DNA from 2 places in the Bacillus cereus group sp. Bce041 genome. Region 1 is predicted to be linked to the other one. Evidence: riboswitches for the same ligand, from Rfam matches in the RefSeq annotation. Region 1 holds a riboswitch; the other holds the start of a gene.

Region 1 (14,301 bases):
CATGTAGTACAGAATTGTTAGAAGAGTGCGCACGGATTGCAGTAGAGAATCAAACGATGGTTCATATCCATCTTTCTGAAACAGAGCGTGAAGTACGTGATATTGAAGCACAGTATGGAAAACGTCCAGTAGAATATGCAGCGAGCTGCGGATTGTTTAAACGCCCAACAGTTATTGCACACGGTGTAGTATTAAATGACGATGAGCGTGCATTTTTAGCAGAACATGATGTTCGAGTAGCACATAACCCAAATAGTAATTTAAAACTAGGTTCTGGTATAGCGAATGTAAAAGCGATGCTAGAAGCAGGAATAAAAGTAGGAATTGCAACAGATAGTGTTGCATCTAACAATAATTTAGACATGTTTGAAGAAATGCGCATAGCGACTTTACTACAAAAAGGTATTCACCAAGATGCAACAGCTTTACCAGTTGAAACAGCTCTTACACTTGCGACAAAAGGAGCTGCTGAAGTAATCGGCATGAAACAAACCGGGTCACTAGAAGCTGGTAAGTGTGCTGATTTTATTACGATTGACCCGTCTAACAAGCCGCATCTACAACCAGCAGATGAAGTGTTATCACACCTTGTATATGCTGCGAGTGGTAAAGATATAAGCGATGTAATTATTAACGGAAAACGTGTCGTTTGGAATGGTGAATGTAAAACGTTAGATGAAGAGCGTATTATATTTGAAGCACGTCGTTATAAACGAGGTCTGCAAAGATAGATAATTATGTGGCAGTTGAAAAAGCTATCCTTTTAAAAGGATAGCTTTTTTCTTGAACGAATAAATATTCAAAAGAATGTCGCATCTTTCTGTTAGTATTTCTGCTATAATATATTACGCTTTATAATATTTTATATTTAAGGAGAACAACTCATGAAGCGAAAAAAGAGCCATTTAATGGTAATGGCACTTGTTACATCTTTATTATTAACAGCTTGTAATAATAAAGCGAATAAAAGTGATACAGAGGTTAAAAAACAAGTGTTAAATGTAACAGTATCAGAAGAAATTCCTTCTCTGGACACTGTGAAAACAACAGATGGTACATCAGCCCACATTATGCAGAATATATTTGAAGGGTTATATGTATTAAACGATCAAGATCAGCCTACTCCAGCCATAGCAAAATCGTTTAAAAGAAGTGAAGATGGTAAGAAATATACATTTGACTTGCGTAAAGATGCAAAATGGTCAAATGGGGATAATGTAACAGCAAATGATTTTACATTTGCTTGGAAACGTGCAATTAACCCTGAAACAGCCTCTCAATATGCGTCCATGCTCTTTTATGTAAAAAATGCGAAAGAGATCAATAAGGGAACAATGCCTCTTGATGCACTTGGGGTTAAAGCGATAAATAATTATACGTTAGAAGTTGAACTCGAACAGTCAATTCCGTATTTTTTACAGTTGTTAGCACTACCTATATACTTACCACAGCATGAATCATTTTTGAAAGAACAAGGAAACAATTATGCATTGGAACCTAGTAATCTCATATATAACGGTCCATTTGTATTAGAAAAATGGAAGCATGAACAAGAGTTTCAATTAAAGAAGAATGCTACATATTGGGATCGAAAGAAAGTGAAATTAGACGAAATAAACTTTCATATCGTAAAGGATACAATGACAGCTGTAAATTTATATGAAGCTGGAGATTTAGATCGAGTACCTATTAATTCGCAAGTTGTAGACAAGTATAAAGGGAATAAGGAATTACATATGTCGAGTGATCCTGGAATTGCTATGCTTCGTTTTAATGAAAAAAATACCGCGTTAGCAAATAAAAAGGTGCGTCAATCTATTTCATTAGCGTTAAATAAAGATGATTTCGTTGCTCACTTTATTAATAACGGAGCAAAACCTGCAAGTGGACTTGTACCAGTTGGTCATGTAAATGAAGTGACTGGTAAAGATTTTAGAAAAGAAAATGGAGATATTTCCTCATATGATTTGCAAAATGCAAAAAAACTTTGGGAAGAAGCGAAAAAAGAGCTTGGGGTAGAACAAGTAAACCTAGAGTTCTTAACGTTCGAACAAGATAATGCAATACGTATGGCAGAATATATAAAAGGTGATTTAGAGAAGAATTTGCAAGGGTTAACGATACAAATTAAACAACAGCCATTTAAGCAAAAATTACAGTTAGAACAAATAGGTGATTACGATATAACTATGGCAAATTGGGGACCTGACTATAAAGACCCAATTAGTTATTTAGAGTTATTTACGACAGGGAATCCGAATAATAAAATGAATTATTCTAATGTTCGTTACGATGAATTAATAAAGAAAGCGAAAACGGATTTTGTACTAGATACGGAAAATCGATGGAAAGCGTTGCGAGAAGCCGAGCAGGTATTATTAGAAGATGCTGCGGTGGCGCCGCTTTATCATATTGGCTCAGCATATGTACAAAAGGATTATGTAAAAGGAATTGAAAAGCATCAATTTGGTGGTATTTATACTTATAAGAATGCTTATATTGCTAATGAATAAATACAAAAAACCTTACTTTTTAAAAGTAAGGTTTTTTACACATGAATTCTATTAAACCGATTTTAATAAAGCGTAAAAATTCGTATCATATGGGATATCATCTTGATACATATAATTTTTTAGAACTCCTTCTTTTTCAAAACCTAGTTTTAATAGCACTTTATTGGAAGCTTCATTTTCAAGAAATACAATTGCCCCAATCCGCTTTAAATGAATCGTATGGAAACCGTATGATATAACCTCAGAAACAGCTTCAGTCGCATATCCTTTTCCCCAGTGTTCAGGCAAAAAGGCATAACTTATATTGGCTCGTTTATGCTCAGAAGACCAATCGTGAAAACCAATGGTACCGATGAGTTCTTTCTTGTCTTTTAATTCGATTCCCCATTTTATACCGTTTCTTGCATTGTAACTCAACTTAAAGTTATGAATGATTTGTTTCACTTGATCAACATCTTGTAACGGTTTTTGGCCATAATAGCGCAGTACATTAGTATTAGAAAAGCATTGTAGTATACGCGGTGCATCTTCTTCGGTAAGTTCTCTTAAAATAAGTCTTTCAGTTTTTAATAAAGGAAACATATTTTCGCTCCTTTTCACATGAAAATAGAATGTATTTGTTATTATATAATTTAATCTGAAAATAAAGATTATTCAAGGTGTAAGGGTAGATTTGATTTATGATAAACTTAGATGTGGAATATATTTCAAAAAAGAGGTTTGGAAATGGAAAAAAATTCGATATTAATTGTAGATGACGATAAAGATATTATTCAATTTATTAATGTGAATTTAAAACAAGAAGGTTTTAAAGTTTTTAGTGCTCATAACGGAGAAGAGGCTTTAGAAATAATAAATAATAACAGTATTCAACTTGCTATTTTGGATATTATGATGCCTCAAATGGATGGTATAGAACTTTGTAGAAGGATTAGAGAGAAACATAGTTTACCAATTATGTTTTTAAGCGCGAAATCATCGGATGTAGATAAGGTAATTGGATTTAGTACTGGGGCAGATGATTATATTGTGAAGCCGTTCAGTACAATTGAATTTATCGCAAGAGTGAAAGCTCAATTAAGAAGGTATACATATTTCAATCAAAATGCTCCCCAAGTAATGGAAAAGAAAATAAATATTAGAGGTTTAGAAATAGATGAAGTGTCGAGAACAGTAATGTTATATGGAGAAAGAATCAATCTTACGAAAACTGAATATGATATTTTACACTTAATGGCAGCTGCAAGGAATCGTGTGTTCACAATTGAAGAAATATATGAGAGCGTTTGGAACGAAAGAGCCTATGAAAGTAATAATACAGTAATGGTTCATATTGCAAGATTGAGAAATAAAATTGAAGAGAATCCAAAAGAACCGAAGTTTATTCAAAATGTTTGGGGAGTCGGATATAAAATTGAAGATTAAATCATTACAAGGCATTAGAGCTAAGTTTTTTATCGCATTCATATGTAGCATCTTGTTAGCGACTGTAAGTATAATAGTGTTTCAAATTTTAGTTGGAAATATATATAGTCAGGTTAATGTTTTAGAGGAAAAATATTCATTTTTATATTTTATAGTTTTTTTGATTTTTACTACAACATACTTTGCATGTATGACAAAAACACTGATGAAAAGGTTGTCTCAAATTAACAAGAACCTGAAGGAAATAAGTGACGGTAATTTTGAAATACATATACCTATTTTGAAAAATGACGAGATTGGTGAACTAGCGGCAAATGTTAATAGAATGGCGAAAAGCTTAAAAGAGTCTATCGAGAATGAAAAAAAATCACAGGAAATGAAAAATGAAATGATTAGTAATATTTCTCATGATTTACGAACGCCAGTAACATCTTTAATCGGTTATGCGGACCTGTTAGGAAATAAACTTCATTCGAATGGAGAGGAATGTGAACAGTATGTAAGTATATTAAAGCGAAAAAGTTATGAATTAAAACATCAAATAGATGATTTATTAGAATACTGTCAAATAAATTATAGAGAGATTGAATTACATAAAGATGAAGTAGATATGAAAGCATTAATTGAACAAATCATGATTGACTTTGTACCACAATTAGATGATGCTAATATGAGCTTTTATATTAAAAGTGATGAAGTGCTGCATGTAGAAGTTGATGTAGCACTTATAGTGAGACTATTTGAAAATGTAATAGGTAATAGTATTATGTATGGAAAAGATGGAAAGGAAATTGCAATTGAAATTTCCAATAAAACAATGAATGTTGAAGTAGAAATTAAAAATTTTGGACAATGCATTCCGAAAGAGGACCTTCCTTACGTTTTTGAGAAATTTTATCGTAGTGAAAAATCACGTAGTTCTCATACGGGCGGGAAAGGAATAGGACTTGCAATTTCAAAAAGTATAGCCGATCTCCATCAAGGGGATATCACTGTACGTAGTAACGATAAAGAAACAGTTTTTACTGTGAAATTACCGCAGTATAAAAAAGTAAGAAAGTCGTAAGTATTTCTTTTATATGTCGTAATTTTTACTTTGTATCATTGAGAAAAAGGATATGAGAGTAGGGACGCGACATGTGGAAGGCATTTTTATTAGTAATTATAGTTTCTTTTTTAATTATAAGTTGGATCTTAGTTTATGTAGCTAATGGTGTTACATCAGTTTTTGTTTGGTGGAGTATACAGGCTTTTAGTTTTATTTCAGTTTTCCTCTTGGTAGGATCAGTAATAATATTTTTTTGGAAAGGCATTTTTAGAAAGCGGATAGATAGAACGCTATTTTTAATCATTCTGTTTTCTATCATTGGAGCTTGGCCTGTCGGTTGGTTTGCTAATATAGGTAGAATTGCTTATCCAGCAGATATACAATCTATGAGTCCTAAAGCAGTAGTTCGTTTTCCTTTGAATGAGCGAGCATTAATAGGTTGGGGTGGTGATCGGTTAGAAATGAACTATCACGTTATAAAACCAAATGAAAGGTGGGCATATGATATTCTCATTCCACCTGCTGAAGTGAAAAGTAGTAAGTTAGAGGATTACGGAATATATGGAGCGAAAGTAATGGCACCAGCTTCTGGGACGGTTGTATCAATTAATAATAATGAACAAGATTTAGTTCCGGGATCGGATAATTTTCAGTCAATGGCTGGGAATCATATTTATTTACGACTAGATGAAACGGGCACATTTTTAATTCTTGCCCATTTAAAGAAAGGATCAATTAATGTGAGAGAAGGACAACATGTAAATGAAGGAGAATTTCTTGCTCAAGTCGGTAACTCAGGAAGTTCAAGTGAGCCGCATTTACATATTCATCATCAAAGGCAAGATCCGTCCAAGGTAAGTATGTTTTTTGCGGAAGGATTGCCACTTTACTTTCGAACTGAAAATGGTGTCATGATGCCGGAAAGAGGGACATACACAAGTGGTAACTAGAAGAAAATCATTTCATCCAAAAAGGGTACTCCAAATTAAAATTGGAATACCCTTTTTTCATTACCCTACAAATGTTTGATACAGTAAGAAGATATTTAAAACGATAACGAGTGCTGCAATTATCCAAGCGATAAATGTTGTTATACGGTGGTTAACGAGTGCACCCATAATCTTTTTGTTACTTGTAAACATAATAAGTGGCACTAGTGCAAATGCAATACCGAATGATAAGACGACTTGGCTCATGACTAGAGCGTAAGTTGGATTTACACCTAAAGCGATAATAACTAATGGTGGAATCATTGTAATAAATCGGCGTAAGTATAACGGAATATGCATGCGAATGAAACCTTGCATAATAATATCACCCGACATTGTACCGACAGAAGAGCTAGATAGTCCTGCTGATAAGAGCCCAATTCCAAACAAAGCAGCTGATACAGGACCTACTAAGTTGGTAAATTGAGTGTAAGCAACATCTAAATCTTCAACGTGCAAGCCGTTTTTAAAGAATAGTGCAGCAGCAACAATTAACATACTTGCATTAATTGCTCCAGCAATAACCATTGCAATAATAATATCGATAAATTCGAAACGAAAAATCTTTTTCTTTTGTTCGTCAGTTGTTCCGACCACACGGCGTTGTGTTAATGCAGAATGCAAGTATATTGCATGCGGCATAACTGTCGCACCTAAAATCCCTGCTGCAAGTAATATACTGTCTACACCTTGGAATTTTGGAATAAATAGTCCTGAAAGAAGGGGACTTAATTCTGGTTTTGCATAAAAAACTTGAATCCCAAAAGCAATTACTACAATGAAAATCATTCCTGTAATAATAGCTTCTAGTGGACGAAATCCTCTACGTTGAAATTCAAGGATAATAAATGATCCGGCTGCTGTAATTAAAGCGGCAGGTAGCATCGGGATTCCAAATAGTAAGTAAAGCCCCAATGCAGCTCCAATAAATTCCGCTAAATCTGTAGCCATAATAACTAGTTCACCTTGTATCCATAAACCGATAGACACAGGCTTTGGAAAGTTTTCACGAGCTATTTCGGGTAAATTGTTTCCTGTAGCAATTCCTAATTTAGCTGATAAAGTTTGGATTAATACAGCCATTAAGTTAGAGGCGAGTATAACCCATAATAGTAAATATCCATATTGTGAACCAGCTGCGATATTTGTAGCAAAGTTGCCAGGATCAATATAAGCAACGGACGCTATAAAAGCGGGTCCTAAAAATGGTAACAGTCTTTTCCAGCCTTTTGTTTCTCCACTTAAAGCTAAGTGAGCTGATTGTACGGTTGTACTTTCAGAAGGGAGATGTTCATCTTTTGTTATATCTTTATTCATAGTAGTTTTCCCCTTTAAAATGTTAACTTGATGAAATTATTGTATTTATTCTTACTCATTATTTCAATACATTTAGATATGTTATATGATAATTTCATTTGAACACGAAAGTTTCCTTAATGCAAATTATATGCCTTTATGCAATGGATGGTGTGATAACGTAAAATAAATTGGGAGTTTATGGTGTGATGACGTGGGGAAACATAATAAATTAAAGGGTCAATTTTGAAATTTATGTGAACATAAAGCCGATAATCCAGCATATTAATTGATGGAATTGCATTTGTATGATATATAATATATTGGGATTACAACATAACCATAGTGTTTTGATGTGTAATCTTGTTTTTTATTTTTGTTAACTGATAGAAAATAGTATAAAGAAAAGAAAATGGGATTCATTTTCTTATTATATATGTTTTGATATGAACGTTAACTTATACATGATTTTAAAAATTAGATAGGTGGTAGAAATACATTGGCAACTACAAAACCATACAGAGTATTACTATATTACATGTACACAACAATTGAAAACCCAGAAGAATTCGCGGCAGAGCATTTAGAATTTTGTAATTCACTTGAATTAAAAGGAAGAATTCTTGTAGCGAAAGAAGGTATTAACGGAACTTGTTCTGGAACTGTAGAACAAACAGAGAAATACATGGAAGCAATGAACAATGATCCACGTTTTGACGGTATCGTATTTAAAATAGATGAAGCTGATGGTCATGCATTCAAGAAAATGCACGTGCGTCCTCGTCCAGAGTTAGTTACACTTCGTCTAGAAGATGACATTAACCCACACGAAATAACTGGGAAGTATTTAGAGCCAAAAGATTTTTATGAAGCAATGAAACAAGAAGATACAGTTATCATTGATGCACGAAATGATTATGAGTTTGATTTAGGTCACTTCAAAGGTGCGATTAAACCTGATATCGAATCATTCCGTGAATTACCAGATTGGATTCGTGAAAATAAAGAAGTACTTGAAGGTAAAAAGATTTTAACTTATTGTACAGGCGGAATTCGTTGTGAGAAGTTTTCTGGTTGGTTAGTTCGTGAAGGCTATGAAGATGTAAGTCAGCTTCACGGCGGAATTGTAACGTACGGAAAAGACCCAGAGGTACAAGGTGAGCTTTGGGATGGACAATGTTACGTGTTCGATGAGCGTATTGCTGTACCAGTAAACCAAAAAGAACATGTTATCGTTGGTAAAGACCACTTTACAGGTGAACCTTGTGAGCGCTATGTAAACTGTTCAAATCCAGAATGTAATAAGAAAATTTTATGTTCTGAAGAAAACGAAGCGAAATATTTACGTGCATGTTCTCATGAATGTCGTGTAAGTCCACGTAACCGCTACGTAATACAACATGAATTAACGGAAGAGCAAGTAGCTGCTGCATTAGAGCAAATCGAAGCAGGGAAGTAAACTGAATTCGTATAATAAAAGGGGTACTCCAAGTTTTATTTTGGAGCACCCTTTTTTTATTATCCGGTCCTGTCATTTGTCGGTAAGTCGATATATTAAAAAAATCGCTGATATATTTCGAGTTGCGCCGATATAATCGGAAAATCGCTCATAAAAATTTCACTTAATGCAGCGCGCCAAGAATTTGAAAATAACCTTTTTTAATTTTTATCTTCTTTCTCTTTAACGGCAGAAAGTACAGTTTGTTTTACCCAAGCTTTTCTTCGTTTATGCTGTAGACCCCATTGGTATAAACTTTGGGCTCCTAAAATAAGTGAAATGACAATGCCGCTAATCGCAATTAATAGAGCGAAAAATTCAAGAGGTGACGATATTTTGTTTGAATCGGTGTTTCTGAAAAGGTCAATCATAGTAAACCCTAACATTTGGCCCACTACAGAGTAGAGCGTTAAAATTAATAATAAGAGGCTATCTTTTTTAGAGGCGACATTTTCTTGATATTTAAACAAACTATCAAGATTTTGTTTCGCGTTCGAGTATAGAACCTCAATATTAAAAAGTTTTCTTAAACGAAAGAAAATATCTTCACTTTGTGATTGGGATACTAATTCTAAAGAAAAATAATTAGCAGTGAACGAATTGATCGAATAAATTAATTTCTCTATTTCATTAGTATCTTGTTCAATGTTTAGCTCAGCATAGGCGTTAGCCATTTTTAATAAAACAATTTTATGGAATAGGTTTAATAATAAAGCGTAATAAAATTCTCCGTACATTTGACTAGCAAGTTTAGCGATTTTACGTTCTCCTTCATTTGTTACACATGTAAAAATATGTTCTTCCATTATGAAATAACGATTTGGAGTCCATCTCTGGTAAGCGTGTTTTTTTAAATAGTCATGAATGTAAGGAAGGTTATTTGCGCTCACATATGGCTTACCATCACTTGTTAATCCGGAAAGACTAGAAGTACGATAAACATCCACTTCATTAAGCTCCATACCTTCTTTTAGTGACAATAAAGTTTGGACGTACATTCTTTGGTCTTCGAAGAAAGGGAAGGTTTGAAAGTATGAACTTCTTAATCTCTTCTTTTCAAAGAAATCAGTTACACCATGAAATAAATAACCAAAAATGAATTTTTCAACTTGGGAATACTTTTTTCCGTTACATTCAATACAAATAGTCTCATTTGTATCATTTTTAGTTTCAAGTACACGGAAGCGAGCAGCGAATTCGATTGCTTCAGATAAAGTCATGTTTGGAGCAGTGTTTACTTCTGTTCGAATTGTTAAGAAGCCAAGTTCATAAGGACAAAGTGTGACATCAATAGAGTGTATCTTGAATGGAATTGAAATAAGGTTTGTTGTTAAATGTCCAGTTAAGTTAAGGTCCTTTGAATAACGTTGCAAGCCCTTTTGATGCTCTGAGTGAGGAAAGAGAATTTTATTTGTAAATGAAAGATAGTATGCTTCCATATTTTGATGTGAAACTTTAAACTCCCCATAATATGTATTTTCATCATCGAGATGATCGAGCCGAAAAGGACGAAAATCGTTTTTTTGTAAGAAAGGGAACATCTCTTGTTCATATCCAGCTTTAAACGAAAACGGGAATATAAATTGAAATATAGCTGTTGCTACACCTTTTTCCTCAATTGATTGTATTGCCTCCATCTACATTGTGTCCTTTCCATATATGCTATAGAAACAACATGCCCAAATTTATTTGAAAATAACCACTCTTTTATACTCAATTGAGAGTGAAAATTCAGCTTATTTAGCAGGGAACATGTATAATGTTATGTATACTAAAAGTTATAAAATTGTATTTTGAAAAGGGGGATGCTGTATGCGGATTTTAGTATTAGGCGCTGGTGGAGTCGGAGGATTTTTTGGTGGCAGATTAGTCGAGAAGGGAGAAGATGTCACGTTTCTTGTTCGTAGTAAACGGAAAAAACAATTAGAGGAAAGAGGACTTGTAATCCGAAGTGTTAACGGGGATTTTTCCTTCCGACCGAAATTAATAACGAAAGAAGAGCGAACTTCTCCATTTGATGTTATTTTATTTTCAACAAAAGCGTATCACTTAAACGAGGCAATTCAAGATTTGAAGCCGTTTGTTGGCGAAAATACTGTAATCATTCCATTGTTAAATGGTATCGCTCATTTATCGCTATTACAAAAAGAATTCGGCGAAGAAAAAGTAATTGGCGGTTTATGCTTTATCGAGACGACGTTAAACGATCAAGGAGAAATTGTACAAACCAGCGCTGCCAACAGACTTGTGTTTGGAGAAATTAAGTCTCAAAATTCAGAGAGAGTAAAGCATATTTCTAAAGCATTTTCAGGTACGAAATCTAGTTTTGTTTTAAGTGAAAATATTACGCAAGATATGTGGCATAAATATTTATTTATTACTGTAATGTCAGGTGTGACAACGTTAATGCGTGCACCAATTGGACCAATCCGTGAAAGTGAAGGCGGCCGTGATTTTATCCGTAATGTGTTTGAGGAATCTGTACAAATCATGAGAGTATTAGGAGCTCCAGTAAAGGCTAATATTGCCCAGGAACATATGAAAACGATTGATAAAATTTCGTATGATATGAAGTCATCAATGCAACGTGATATGGAAAAGGGTTCGTTTATTGAAGGGAAGCACTTGCAAGGATATTTACTGGATGTAGCAGAGAAATTTTCTATAGCGGCACCATTATTAGAATCTATATATCAAAATTTAAAGGTGTATGAAGAGATGACCTTTAACAAATCTGTAATAGAATTAGATGTATGAAAAAATAAAAAAGATAGCAATATATAAGTGTATTGCTATCTTTTTTATTTTTTTGTATGACAAATTATTTATTTCTTTTCGTTCTATCTGTCAAATTTATTTCCTGTTCACGTTTACCATATAACTGATTAATTTCATTTGCTACTGCATCTAAATATGAATCGGAAAAAATAGGCTTCTTTTCTTTAGACATATGGGTCTCCTTTGCGGATTTTTAATATTCATTATGTATATTTCTCAGCGGATTATGCGCAATCATTTTAATTTTTTTCTTATTAAAAATTTTTGTTTACTTTTTGAAAATAAAGGAGTATTATAATCCACAGTTTCAATTTTCTAAATCGCTGAAACCGCATGGTACGGGGGACCCGTTTTTACGGATTAGTACATAATCCGATGGGGTGAATCCTTGAAAAAGGTAGGGCTACTCATAGGCCCGAATCCGACAGCTAACCTCGTAAGCGTTATATTGAGAAGGAAGGTGGAGCTTGTGCGACAAAAAAAATAATGTCTACAAGTCTATTTCGCTATGGCTTGTAGACATTTTTTGTTTTCTGAAGAAATCGTTTACTGGCTGTAACAAGCAGAAAAGTTCGTACAAAATTATTGGAGAGTGGACAGCATTGGTTTCATCTATTAAAAGATTTTTAATTGGAAGACCGTTAAAATCAACAGAGCTTGGAGAACAAAAGCTTAATAAAACGAAAGCTTTAGCTATTTTATCTTCTGACGCATTGTCATCAGTTGCTTACGGTCCAGAACAAATTTTAATTGCTTTAGCAGGTGTGGGAGCGATCGCTTATTGGTATTCCATTCCGATCGCTGTTGGGGTATTAGTATTATTGACAGCCCTTATTTTATCTTATCGTCAAATTATTTTTGCTTATCCGCATGGCGGGGGAGCGTATGTTGTATCAAAAGAAAATTTAGGGATGAATCCAGGCTTAATTGCTGGAGGATCTTTATTAGTCGACTATATTTTAACTGTTGCGGTAAGTGTATCTGCGGGTACAGATGCGCTAACATCTGCTTTTCCTAGTTTACATGCACATAATGTAATCATTGCGATTATATTTGTTATATTTATTACGATCTTAAATTTAAGAGGAGTAACGGAATCAGCTTCTGTTTTAGCATATCCTGTTTATTTATTTGTTTTAGCCCTATTTATATTAATTGGTGTAGGCATATATAATATTTTGACTGGTCACGTTTCACCAACTTTACACACGCCGATCGGAACGCCGGTTGCGGGTATTAGTTTGTTTTTACTGTTAAGAGCATTTGCATCAGGTAGTTCTGCTTTAACAGGTGTTGAAGCAATTTCAAACGCAATTCCGAACTTTAAAGATCCTGCGCCAAACAATGCTGCAAAAACATTGCTTGCAATGGGTGCATTACTTGCTGTGTTATTTTCAGGAATTGTATTTTTAGCTTATTATTACGGAGTGACGCCGAGTAAAGAAGTAACAGTTGTTTCTCAAATTGCTGAACAAACATTTGGACGTAATTTCATGTACTATTTCATACAAGGTACAACAGCTTTAATATTAATTCTCGCAGCTAATACAGGCTATTCTGCATTTCCTTTATTAGCGGTTAACCTCGCAAAAGATAAATTCATACCGAGAATGTTTACGATTAGAGGAGACCGTCTAGGTTACTCAAACGGTATTATAATACTTGGAGTTGCTTCGATTATTTTAATTGTAGCTTTCCAAGGACAAACAGAACATTTAATTCCGTTATATGCAGTAGGGGTATTTATTCCATTTACACTTTCTCAAACAGGGATGGTATTAAAGTGGCTTCGCGAAAAACCTGAAGGATGGGTTTTAAAATTAACGGTTAATTTAATTGGTGCAGTTATTAGTTTTATCGTAATGAGCATGTTCTTTTTAACTAAATTTGCACAAGTTTGGTCGATTCTTATTTTCTTACCTGCTATTATCTTCTTGTTTCATCGAATTAAGAAGCATTATGATGCAGTGGGTGATCAATTAAGTTTAAAAACTTGTGAACCTCTTATTCCAATTGAGGGGAATGTAATTGTCGTTCCTGTAGCAGGTATGACGCATGTAGTAGAAAATTCATTGAACTATGCGAAATCTCTTTCTGCAGATCAAGTTATCGCTGTATATGTTGCTTTTGACAGAGAAGAGGAAAAGAAATTTGAAGAGAAATGGAAGGTGTGGCAACCTGAAGTAAGGCTTGTTACATTACATTCTCATTATAGAAGTATTATTCAGCCGTTAACGAAGTTCATTGATACAGTGCAATATAAGGCAAGTGAATCGAATTACCGCGTTACGGTCGTTATACCACAGTTCATTCCGAAAAAAGGTTGGCATAACATTCTTCATAATCAATCCAGTTTACTCATACGTGCGTATTTACTTTATAAAAGAAATGTTGTTATTACGACAGTTCCATATCATTTGAAAAAATAAGAAGATTTTTTAAGGATAGTTTCGTGAAAATGAAGCTATCCTTTTTGTGTATATGCTATGCATAATTGCATACGGGGTTAAAAATTATATCAATATAATTTTACCGGTTGTTTGCAAGTAGTGTTTTCTGTTGTGATATGTAGATATTTCAATCGATAAAGTGAATCGGATTATATTTTGAAATAAGGACATGAAAGCTTGAAAATAAAGGGAATGAAAATACTTCTTTACGTTATATAAACAGCTGTGTTTAAATGACCTTACAGTACAAAACTTATATGAAAACAAAACGAAATTTCATATTTACGTATGTTGTTTAGTTTAA
Region 2 (5,395 bases), 960 kb from region 1:
CCCTTGAAAATAACGTGGATCCGTGAAGTTTTGACCAATTAATTTAGAACCAATCACTTCATTTTTATCATTATATATTAGACTTCCATCCGCGTTATCCTTCATTACTGCTTGTGCAATACCAGTAACAATAAGTGGGTATACAAGTCCACACAACACTAGAAATGTAAAAGTAATACGGATAATTGGTGATAGTATACTTTGTTTCTTCTCCATCTTTTTCCCCTCTTCCTTATATAAACAAGCCGACAATCATATCAATTACCTTAATTCCAATGAACGGAACGATAACTCCGCCAAGCCCATAAATAAGTAAGTTTCGGCTAAGCAATGCATTAGAACTCATCGGTTTATATGCAATACCTTTCATCGCTAACGGAATGAGTAATGGAATAATAACAGCGTTAAATATTAATGCTGATAAAATTGCTGACAGTGGTGATGTTAGTTTCATAATGTTTAATGCTTCCATTTGCGGAATCGCAAGTGTAAACATTGCTGGAATGATTGCAAAATATTTCGCTATATCATTCGCAATACTAAACGTCGTTAAAGCACCTCGCGTCATTAACAATTGCTTACCGATTCCTACAACCTCAATAATTTTCGTTGGATTTGAGTCTAGATCAATCATGTTCGCCGCTTCTTTCGCTGCTGTCGTACCACTGTTCATCGCTAATCCAACGTCCGCCTGTGCTAATGCTGGAGCATCATTTGTACCATCACCTGTCATCGCTACAAGTTTCCCTTTATCTTGCTCTGCTTTAATAACAGCAATTTTATCTTCCGGTTTACACTCGGCAACGAATTCATCTACTCCAGCTTCTTTTGCAATCGTTGCTGCTGTTAACGGATTATCACCTGTACACATAACCGTTTTAATCCCCATTTGGCGCAACTGTTCAAAACGATCACGCATACCCGGTTTTACTGTATCCTTTAAATAAATTAAGCCATAAATACGATTATCTACTGCAACTACAAGTGGTGTTCCGCCCTCTTTTGAAATTAAGTCTGCTTTTTGATTTACATCTTTCGGAATTGTTCCGCCTTGTGACTCAACCCATTCAATAACGGCACCTACAGCACCTTTTCTCACTTTCGTTCCGTCTTGTAAATCAACACCACTCATTCTCGTTTCTGCTTTAAACGGAACAAACTCACCTTGTTCTGCAAGTTCTCTATTATATGATATAGATTTTCCCTGCACATACTCGATAACAGATCGACCTTCTGGTGTTTCATCTAAAACAGAACTAATAGCGGCCCACTTTCCAACTTGCTCAATCGTTTCATTTCCTACAGGTAATAATGTATGAGCCATTCGGTTCCCAAAAGTAATTGTACCTGTTTTATCTAAAATAATTGTATTAATATCGCCAGCAGCTTCTACTGCTTTCCCTGACATCGCTAACACGTTAAATTTTGTTACCCGGTCCATCCCAGCAATACCAATCGCTGATAGCAAACCACCAATTGTCGTTGGAATTAAACATACTAACAACGCTACAAGTACAGCAGTATCAATTTGAAAGCCTAAATAATTTGTAAAAATCGGCAACGTCACAACGACGATCAAGAAAATAAGAGTTAAGCTCGTTAATACTGTATTTAAAGCAATCTCATTCGGCGTTTTTTGACGAGCAGCTCCTTCTACTAAAGAAATCATTTTATCGATAAATGATTCACCAGGATTACTCGTAATGACAATTGTAATTTCATCACTTACGACCATCGTTCCACCTGTTACGGAACAAAAATCACCGCCTGCTTCTTTTATAACAGGAGCTGATTCACCTGTAATTGCAGATTCATCTACAGATGCTAATCCTTTGATTACTTCGCCATCACTTGGAATCATTTCTCCTTGTTTTACGATAACAACGTCACCTTTTCTAAGATCAGTTGCTGAAACTTGGACAATGTCTCCATTTTCTTTTACTACATTTGCAAACACATCTTTCTTCGACTGCTTTAAAGAATCGGCTTGCGCTTTACCACGACCTTCTGCTAATGCTTCTGCAAAATTCGCAAATAAAACTGTAAATAATAGAATGAGAGAAACTGTTATATTAAACCATCCTGGTATACTACTAGAACTGCTTGGAAGAAAAGATAAAATGAACGTAATGATAAATCCAATTTCCACAACGAACATAATCGGATTCTTTATCATGACCTTCGGATTCAATTTCGCAACGGATTGCTTCATCGCATGTGTTACGATATCACGATCCATCGTTTTCGCTTGTCTAACTTCATCTTCTACAGCATGTATTTGGGACTCATTTAATTGTTTTTCTTTTACTACTACCGGTCTCATCATTTACCCTCCATTACTTCAATGTAAGAAATTCTGCAATTGGACCGAGTACTAACATTGGGAAGAATGTTAATGCACCGACAATTACAATTGTTCCGATGAAGATGCCACCAAATAAACTATTATCTGTACGGAACGTTCCGACTGTTTCTGGCACTACCGTTTTTTCTTTCAATGAAGCTGCCACAGCTAGCATCGTAATTAAACTGAAGTAACGTCCTAAAAACATAACTAAACCAGTCGTAATATTCCAAAACGGTGTATTATCTCCTAATCCTTCAAATCCAGATCCGTTATTCGCAGCTGACGATGTATATTCATATACCACTTGCGTCAAACCGTGGAAACCGGAATGAGAAATAGCATCCGTCCCTAAATTTGTTGAAAGAGCTAATGCCGAAAATCCTAAAATGAGCAATGGATGAAATAAAATCGTGACCGCGATTAATTTCATTTCCTTACCTTCAATCTTTTTACCTAAAAACTCTGGTGTCCGTCCAACCATTAACCCAGATATAAACACCGCGATAATTGCATACATAATAATGTTTACAAAACCTGCTCCAACGCCGCCATACACAGTATTTAACATCATATTTACAAGCGGAACTAAACCGCCAATTGGTGTTAACGTATCATGCATCGTATTAACAGCGCCTGTTTCAGCAGCTGTCGTTACCGTTGCGTATAGTGAAGAAAATACTGTTCCAAATCGTACTTCTTTCCCTTCTGTACTTCCTTGTACATGTTCGATACCCATTCCATTTAATGCCGGATTCCCATTTAGTTCAGATGTCGTAATCGTTATAAATCCTAGTAAAAACACCATAAAAAGTGATACGAAAAGGATGCGACCTTGTTTTTTATTTCCTACCATTCGTCCGTACGTAAATGGAAGTGCTGTTGGTAATAACATCATAAGCATCATTTGCAAAATATTACTCATTTGTCCTGGATTTTCAAAAGGATGCGTAGAGTTCGCTCCGAAAAATCCACCGCCGTTATTTCCAAGTTCCTTTATGGAAACGAATGATGCAACAGGTCCACGTAATATACTTTGCTTTGCCCCATCAATCGTTTGTGCTGTAACCGCCCCATCTAACGTTTGCGGTACGCCAAGTGCGACAAAAACTAGTGCCGCAATAAATGCAATAGGAAGAAACACTCTCGTTAACGCTCTCGTAAAATCAACGAAAAAGTTACCAAGTTCTTTTCCAGCAAGTCCTCTTATAAAAGCCATAACGAGCGCTAATGTCGTTGCTGGTGCCGCAAACATTAAAAATGTAATCCCGATTAATTGTGATAAATAGGATAAACCATTTTCACCGCTATAATGCTGTAAATTTGTATCAGCCATAAAACTAATCGCTGTATTAAAAGCGAGCGTAGGCTCCATCCCTTCAATATGCGCTGGATTTAGCGGCAGCACACCTTGTAATCTGAAAATGAAATATACAACAACAATCATAAATCCGTTGAGTAAAACTAATGATAATGCGTACTGTTTCCACGTTTGATTGTATTCTTTTACACCCGTAATTTTAAAAATAAGTTTTTCAAAAGGCCCAAATACTTTATCTAGCGTTTTGCTACCTTGAAAAGCTTTTTCTAAATAAACCCCCGTTGGCTTTGCTACTAAAATAAACAAGAGCATTGTAATAATGACTGCAACCCAAATCATAATGAATGATTCCCCCTAATTAAAACTTCTCTGGATTTAATAATGCATACACTAAATACACTGTAATTGCTGCGACAATAACCGATAAGACAATCATCATGATTGCTTTCCTTCTTTCACAACTTTATCTGACCAACTTGCAAGACTTGCCATTGATGCAACTAATAAAATAAAAATCCCGACCATTACAACATCTAACATAGCTATCCCTCGCTTTGATTTTTGTTAAAATTTACCATTTAAATATTAAAAAAGAACACTGAGCTCTACTCAGTGTTCAAAAAATGAACAACAAAAAGTAAACCTCCTCTCTAAACGCTTACGAGGTTAGCTGTCGGATTCGGGCCTAAAGAGTAGCCCTACTTTCAAAACTGAAAGATTCACCCCAAGTGACGATGCACAAAATTGGTTCCCCCGCTCCATTTCTGGAACTCAGCGATTTTAGGTTTTTTTGGAAATTTTATGAATGATTTATGAGAGTAAATATACTCCTCTATATTTCACTTGTAAAGGAGTAAATTACTGAAAATAATAATATTTACATTTATTTAAACGCTTACATTGAAGATTATTACTATTATTTCATCTATTTTCTTTATTTCTCTTCTCTTTTCTTAAAAATGACCTTTTAAATATGAAATAAAAGAGCGAATGACATGAAGTGCATAGCTTGTTGCACTCAGCATTCGCTCTTTTTTATTCAACCTTTATTCTCCTCGTAAAAATGCACGTAAATTTCTCCCGCGAATATAAACTTGTGTCAATTCTGCATGTAGCTGCTCATACTCGGTAATATCTACCTCTAAATACAAAGCATCTTTTGATGGTAATATAATATACGGCCCTGGAAAAAGGGGATCGATCTGAACCAATTCTTGAACTCGCTCTACCGATACTGCCCAACGATTTGCTATATCTCCAAGTAATAGTACCTTCATCATTTCTTCCCCCGCCCTATTCAAAAAATAAAAAAGAAATATTATCACAATTTGTAAACACGACAAACTTAGCTCCAATTGTTTCATAGAGCCTCGCTGGATATCGTTTATTCCTTGTAACAACAGTAATAGGTGCTTGAAAAGAAAAGCGAATGTGTTCTGTGAAAAAACTAACGATTGGAAGCTCATCCCCTAGTAAAATCACCTTCTTAATACACTCACAAATACTAGTAAAGTCCTGCTCCTTACTGCAGCTATAAGTCCAATCAAACCCACAATTCCTAACTTCAGCCGCTATCTCTTCATTTGCTGTAAAAATAATTAACTCATGTTGAAATGATACTAAATCTCTTAAACTATTTACCTTACTTTCTTCTCCAACACAAATAAGTGTTAGTTCCATGTACCTCATCCTCCTTAGTATAAAAGAAATCAAACATAGATTGATATTCC

What was found. A riboswitch is a leader RNA that binds a small molecule or an ion and turns the genes downstream of it on or off. The one in region 1 is predicted to bind cyclic di-AMP.
Positions count from the first base shown of each region.
Region 2: it holds a riboswitch for cyclic di-AMP, as region 1 does, so the genes downstream of both, ACUN13_RS11495 (SipW-dependent-type signal peptide-containing protein) here and ACUN13_RS06415 (APC family permease) in region 1, are expected to answer to the same signal.

Region 1 covers NZ_JBQXON010000002.1:92,757-107,057, reverse strand. Annotated here, with positions in the region: gene ACUN13_RS06470 (bifunctional S-methyl-5'-thioadenosine deaminase/S-adenosylhomocysteine deaminase) at 1-731, shown strand, start outside; gene ACUN13_RS06465 (peptide ABC transporter substrate-binding protein) at 885-2,513, shown strand; gene ACUN13_RS06460 (GNAT family N-acetyltransferase) at 2,565-3,095, opposite strand; gene ACUN13_RS06455 (response regulator transcription factor) at 3,240-3,938, shown strand; gene ACUN13_RS06450 (HAMP domain-containing sensor histidine kinase) at 3,904-5,004, shown strand; gene ACUN13_RS06445 (M23 family metallopeptidase) at 5,076-5,936, shown strand; gene ACUN13_RS06440 (Nramp family divalent metal transporter) at 5,997-7,292, opposite strand; gene trhO (oxygen-dependent tRNA uridine(34) hydroxylase TrhO) at 7,771-8,730, shown strand; gene ACUN13_RS06430 (hypothetical protein) at 8,931-10,406, opposite strand; gene panE (2-dehydropantoate 2-reductase) at 10,582-11,526, shown strand; gene ACUN13_RS06420 (hypothetical protein) at 11,591-11,719, opposite strand; cyclic di-AMP (ydaO/yuaA leader) riboswitch at 11,859-12,005, shown strand; gene ACUN13_RS06415 (APC family permease) at 12,150-13,976, shown strand.
Region 2 covers NZ_JBQXON010000002.1:1,057,224-1,062,618, forward strand. Annotated here, with positions in the region: gene kdpC (K(+)-transporting ATPase subunit C) at 1-216, opposite strand, end outside; gene kdpB (potassium-transporting ATPase subunit KdpB) at 233-2,323, opposite strand; gene kdpA (potassium-transporting ATPase subunit KdpA) at 2,337-4,004, opposite strand; gene kdpF (K(+)-transporting ATPase subunit F) at 4,024-4,104, opposite strand; gene ACUN13_RS11495 (SipW-dependent-type signal peptide-containing protein) at 4,101-4,205, opposite strand; cyclic di-AMP (ydaO/yuaA leader) riboswitch at 4,307-4,452, opposite strand; gene ACUN13_RS11500 (hypothetical protein) at 4,712-4,945, opposite strand; gene ACUN13_RS11505 (hypothetical protein) at 4,959-5,345, opposite strand.